DNA from 2 places in the Paenibacillus marchantiae genome. Region 1 is predicted to be linked to the other one. Evidence: riboswitches for the same ligand, from Rfam matches in the RefSeq annotation. Region 1 holds a riboswitch; the other holds the start of a gene.
What was found. A riboswitch is a leader RNA that binds a small molecule or an ion and turns the genes downstream of it on or off. The one in region 1 is predicted to bind thiamine pyrophosphate.
Positions count from the first base shown of each region.

Region 1 (3,170 bases):
CAGGAAGGCTTGTTGCACCGATCCATACTTCTCCATTGGCTTTGGGAACAATATATATATCCTCTGCATACACCGTTTTGTCTGGCCTGTACCCGGCATGGTGGGGAGAAAACTGCACGGCTGCAATCTCCCCCTTTACTGGTAAAACAGGCGATTTCAGACCTACATGTCTCATCAATTCTTCACCATGTAACCCTGTAGCAATAATGACATTTCTCGATGTCATCGTTCCTATTGAAGTCTCGATTCCTTGCACACCGTTTACATTCGTATGCAAACGGACATCCTGTACCCCTTCCATCACCCTTGCACCCATGGCTTGAGCCGATCTGACATAAGCCTGCGTTAAGTTGACAGGAAGAACCTCGCTCTCGGAAGGTCTGTAAAATGCTCCATACGTATCCCTGTTTAACCATGAAGCTTCCTGTTGGACAGCAATACGATCCCACCAAATATGTTCTGTAGATAAGGTAGACGATCTACGATCATTCTTGTAACTGCTGACCTCACTGTATGAACGAAAAGGAGTAATAAATCCATGCTGTTGCAGCCCCATTTCCACTCCGCTAAGCGAACTGATCCGTTCCTTCTGCTCATGAAGCAAAGCTCTGCTCTGCCTTACAAGCTTTGCCATTACAGCATGAGTGAATTCCTCACTATCAGCAGCAAGCATGCCTGCGGCTGCACAGGAAGTTCCCCCAGCGATCCGCGCCCGCTCAACCAGAAGAACGTCATGGCCTCGAGTAGCGAGTTCACATGCGATGGCACATCCGATAACTCCTCCACCTACAATAATGGTTTCTGCATGAAGCTTGCCTCCAACTTCCGCTCCAACTTTACTTTCCGAAACGATTCCTGGATGATAGCCTGAACGATTCCTGCTTCGACTTCTTGCTTCCTCTCTCAAGATCTTCATCTCCTTGGTTCGGCGTACTTGTCTGAATCCGTGATCGCCTGTCGCAATGAAGCGGCAGCTACTTCCGGCTTATCGGTCGTCCAAATCGTTGAAATTACAGCGGCTCCTCTAGCACCAGCAGTTCGAATGGCAGCAATATTCTCAGGACTAATCCCGCCAATCGCGATCACGGGAATCGAAACATTAGAGCATACCTCAGCTAACGCACTTAGCCCTCTGGGTTCGCAATTCGGTTTACTATTTGAAGCATAGACATGCCCATAAAAGAGATAATCCGCTCCCTGTTCTTCTGCAACTTTTGCTTCTTCCAGAGAATGAACCGATATGCCTACGCGCAGCCGATCGACTCTCCTCAACTCATCCTTATCATAGCTGCGAGTAACTGCTTGACCCCAATGCACACCACCAATTGAAGCATATTGATCCAGCTGATCTGAGCCATTCATAATGATTCGGACAGATGGAACACCTTGTGTTTTTAGACCTTGCGCCCAATACATCTGTTCTTCAAGGGTCAGCTTTTTTTCCCGAATGTGGATATAATCGACCCACCGCCATATACCCTTAGCAATATTCAGAAAAGAGTCCAAGTCTCCTGTACCTGGTGAAACCACATGCAGTTCGAATGATCTTGTTATTACATGTTCGTGGAAGATTACCGTCCTATTCGCCCTCCTCTTGCATGATTTAAGCTGATATACAACAACAAAAAAGCCACTCCCGTAGGGGAGTGGCCACGAATTTAAAATTCATGGATCAACTGAATGACTGTCGCATGCAATTACTCTATACATAACGCACAACAACTATAGAAACCATCCATAGTCGCAACGCTGTATACATAGAACTGCATGATTCATCTTGCAGGCCATATCGCAAAGTCAACGATAAAGCTCTTTGTCATTAGCTGAAACGCGCCACTTCCCTACGCTGGTATGATCCAGATCAGGTACAAAGGGTCCGGAATCGCATTCTTCCATCTCAGCCGCATCGTGCGGCCCCCCTAGTGTTCATATGAAGCTGTAGCCTATGTTACCATAGACACCTTTTTTTGTCACCGTACATTTCCATGAATTACGTTGTTCACCATTGCTGAAGTCATGTAGTTAACGAAGTTGCTGTTTCTGGTGCGAAGAATTTCGTAGAAACTATTGTTTGTCGGACCAAGCTTCAACATCCCACGTTTTGGTTACCCAACCTTCATAAAATTCAGGTTCATGGGATACGAGCAGCACGGTACCCTTGAATTCCTGCAGGGCACGTTTCAGCTCTGCTTTTGCGGTTACATCCAAATGGTTTGTGGGCTCATCGAACAAAATCCAGTTACTTTCACGCATCAGAAGCTTACATAAACGAACCTTGGCTTGTTCACCACCACTAAGCGCGTTAAGCGGGCGGGTGATATGCTCATTTTTTAATCCACAACGTGCGAGATGGCCCCGGACTTCATTCTGTGTCAGATGAGAAAACTCATTCCACACATCTTCGATCGGGGTAATATTACCTGCACGTACTTCCTGTTCGAAATAGGCTGTTTCCAGATAGTCCCCCAAGAAAGTCTTACCGCTAATTGGTGGGATTTTCCCCAAGATCGTCTTGAGCAGTGTGGATTTACCTACACCGTTACATCCAACAATGGCAATTTTCTCGCCACGCTCAATCGTCATCGTCATTTTAGGCAATAATGCATATGAATATCCGATTTCAAAATCAATACCCTCAAAGACGGTTTTACTACTCGCCCGGGCATCCTTGAATTTGAATGTGGGTTTGGCTGCTTCGTCTGGACGATCAATCCGTTCAATCTTGCCGAGCTGCTTCTCACGGCTCTTGGCACGACCTGAAGTGGAAGCGCGGGCTTTGTTCCGCTGAATGAAATCTTCCTGCTTCTTGATAAACTCCTGCTGTTTCTCATAAGCATCAATATGTTGCGCCTTATTCATGTCGGCCATTTCAAGGAATTTGTTATAGTTCGCTGCATAACGCGTCAACTTGGCAAATTCCAGATGATAAATAACGTTAACGACCTCATTCATAAACTCTGTATCATGCGAAATCAGAATAAACGCATACGGGTAATCCTTCAGGTAACGCGTCAGCCATTCGATGTGTTCCACATCGAGATAGTTCGTCGGCTCATCCAACAGAAGTGCAGTTGGTTTCTCCAGTAAGAGCTTGGCAAGCAATACCTTCGTACGTTGACCACCACTAAGCGCGGCCACGTCACGATCTAGGCCGATGGCGGACAAGCCCA
Region 1 covers NZ_CP118270.1:5,401,270-5,404,439, forward strand. The annotation lists gene thiO (glycine oxidase ThiO) at 1-907, opposite strand, end outside; gene PTQ21_RS24210 (thiamine phosphate synthase) at 913-1,506, opposite strand; TPP riboswitch at 1,822-1,931, opposite strand; gene PTQ21_RS24215 (ABC-F family ATP-binding cassette domain-containing protein) at 2,065-3,170, opposite strand, start outside.

Region 2 (3,170 bases), 3.2 Mb from region 1:
ATGGTCGGTATATTTTGACTAAGAATAAGTAATGGATAGAGTGCAGATTTCAAAAATGGAATCAGATGCAGCACCATCGCAATCAGTAATCCCACGAGCGTACCTGCTGCAAATCCTATTAATGTCAGCTGGATTGTTGCCGATGCATGCATGCCAAGTCGCTCGGCCTGGGAGGCTGCTTCATGGGCGATGTCCGAAGGCGCAGGCAGCATCCATTTCTCAATATGGAACAGGGAGACGGCTCCCTGCCATATCGCTATAAAGAGAATAACCGCCACAAAGGGCGGCCATACGCTTTTCCAATAGGCATGCATTAGCGATATTTCTCCGTCAGGGTGTCCATGCTGAAGCCACTTGGGCTATGGGCGATTTTGATCTGTGAGATGATGCTTGGGCTGCCAGCTTCCACGAGAACTTCGTGCATTTTGCGGACAACCTCCAGCAGTTCCTCTAGTTCTCCCTCCATCGTGGTATCGAGTGGATTAACCTGATATTTCAAGCCGGACTGCTGAATAACTTCAATGGCACGATCAACGTAAGGATAGGAATTTTCGCCATTTGGCGTTTTGGGAATGACTTGAATGCTAAGTAGTGTGCTTGCCATGAGAGATCACTTTTCCTTTCGAAATATATAAAATGAACTAATGACTGTTACACTTGCCACTTCGATGACAGAATAACCTTCCAATCGCTGTTATCCCCAGATTTTTTTGATTCCCTTCTCCAAAGGGAAAATCCGGTGATAAAGGCGAACGCTTCGCTTTTTCACGTTATTTCTGTCCTCTTCGTCATCGTGTAAATACTAAGTTCGTTTTATATGGATAATTTTATTGGGGTAAGAACTCGTTTGTATATGCTTTGGATACATCTACCTGCTCATCGAGCAGTTTTTTGCTAAACATCCAATCCGTATAGTTCTGCCATACTTCCTGCTTTTGCTCACCCCAGCGCGGTGCGTCATCCTGATATTTTGGACTCAGCCACTTCTGGCTTGCGAGTACAAGATCCTTATCCAGATCCGGTACGGCCTTGATCAGAATGTTGGCAGCGTCTTCGGGATGTTCAATCGCGTATTGATATCCTTCGGAAGTCGCTTTCAAGAACGCTTTAACCAGCTCGGGATCGTTCTGAATCGTCTTTTCATTGGTAACGAGTACAGGTGTGTAGTAGTCCAGTGAATCGGAATAATCTTTCACATATAACATGTCGATCGGTTCCCCGCGCAGTTCGGCTTCAATGCCCGTCCACGCGTAGAAGATCCAGGCAAAGTCGATATCGCGTTTCACAGCGGTGAAGAAGTCTGCATCGCCCATGCTAATATTTTTTACTTTGGATACATCGGCGCCTTCGCCTTCCATAATGGACTGCATCACAGCTTCTTCCACCGGAGAGCCCCAGCCACCATAGGTTTTACCTTCAAAATCTTTGGGGGATTTGATGTTCCGGTCCACCGGAGCGGCAAATCCGGACGTGTTATGCTGAATGACTGCAGCGATGGACACGAGCGGTACGCCCTGTGTGCGGGCCTGGGTTACACTCTCCTGATAACTTACGCCAAAAGGCACTTCGTTCGAAGCTACCATCGTATCCGCGCCTCCGGCACCTGGCTGTACAATCTCGACATTTAAGCCTTCGGCTTTGTAAAAACCTTGATCTACGGCCGCATACAGGCCGGTATGATTCGTATTTGGTGTCCAGTCCAGCACCACTTTAATATCCTTGAGGGCTGCGTTGTCACCTTCATTGCTGTTTTCGGTGTTGCTGCTGCCATTTTCTCCTGAAGGTGCAGCTTCTTTGCCGCCACATGCGGCCACAGCCACAAGTAGTACGCACAAGAGCATTAGGCCCATCATTTTACGCCATCTCATCTTCATTTCTCTCCTTCATGTTGTCCGGCCAGTGGCGCGGGGTACTCCTTGGCTTCATATCCAAGCTTCTTGCATAAATCGACAGATTTATACCAGCTATGATCCGGATGACGTCACTTTTTTTAGCTCTCTGGCTATATAAAAGAACATTAAAAAAGCGCCCCGTTAATCCGGGACGCGTGCAGGCGTTAGAGATGTGGCACTCAGCAAAGAGGCTGGGCCAATTCGATATACTCCGATTCCTACGCTGGCATGATCCAGATCAGGTCTAAGGGTCAGTATCTTGGTGGGATACACTCTCAGCCGGCCTATTCCGACTCCCCTGGGAAACTATGAAGTTACGGGCATTACTAGGTGTAATTATAGGCCAGAGGCCTACGCATGTCCAGTCAGGAACTGGATAGGGGCACGTATGAATGAATCAAAGAGGCCATTATACATGCGTATAACGACCTCTCTAGATGTGTGATTTTCAACAATTATCGTGGCGAATCATATAAGGAAATCTGACTGAGTGCAAAAGCATCGGATTTCGGGTCATAGCCTACCTGTTTCTGAGTGGTTTCCAGATTCAATCGTTTAAACCGATTATTCGAGATCCCATGCAGTATGGTGAAGGGCTCCAGATCTGTAGTTGTAATTGCTTTGAACATCAAATCACACAAGTCAGCCGGACTAAGATACGCGCTCATATCCCTTGCCTCCAGCGCGGGTCCATCCGGTTGGAAATCATCATATGCACCTATACGTATTGCTACACTTTGTAAACCTTCGGTATACGCAAAATAGGAAGCGAGCGATTCACCAAAACATTTGCTAACCCCGTACAAATTCCGTGGGCGTGTCGGCATATCCGGATAGACTTGAGCATCAATGGGATACCCCTCAATCGTCTGTGCACTGCTTGCCAGAATGACTCTCCGCACACCCTGGTCTTTAGCTGCACGGAATACATTAAACGTGCCCTTGATATTGATGTCCAACAACGATTCATAGAATCCAGCATGCGGGGAAGGATCTCCCGCCAGATGTACAACCACATCCATGCCTTCGCAAGCGTGCTGACAGGCTTCGGGATCTGTCACATCAAGTGTCATGATCTCATGGCTTGTCCCTTGATACGTATGCAGTCTGTCGATATTCAAATCCGTTAGTCGCAGGTGAAATGCTTCTGACAAGTGTTGGGACAAGTCACGTCCAATTTTTCCGGCTGCGCCGGTAATTAAAATGTTCATAAATCAGCTCCAATTCTTAGCGCTGGAAGAACTCAATCCATTCCTTCTCGGGTCCATAAATGAAGAA
Region 2 covers NZ_CP118270.1:1,614,352-1,617,521, forward strand. The annotation lists gene PTQ21_RS07460 (ABC transporter permease) at 1-314, opposite strand, end outside; gene PTQ21_RS07465 (thiamine-binding protein) at 314-604, opposite strand; gene PTQ21_RS07470 (ABC transporter substrate-binding protein) at 828-1,868, opposite strand; TPP riboswitch at 2,090-2,202, opposite strand; gene PTQ21_RS07475 (NAD-dependent epimerase/dehydratase family protein) at 2,348-3,103, opposite strand; gene PTQ21_RS07480 (VOC family protein) at 3,120-3,170, opposite strand, start outside.
Region 2: it holds a riboswitch for thiamine pyrophosphate, as region 1 does, so the genes downstream of both, PTQ21_RS07470 (ABC transporter substrate-binding protein) here and PTQ21_RS24210 (thiamine phosphate synthase) in region 1, are expected to answer to the same signal.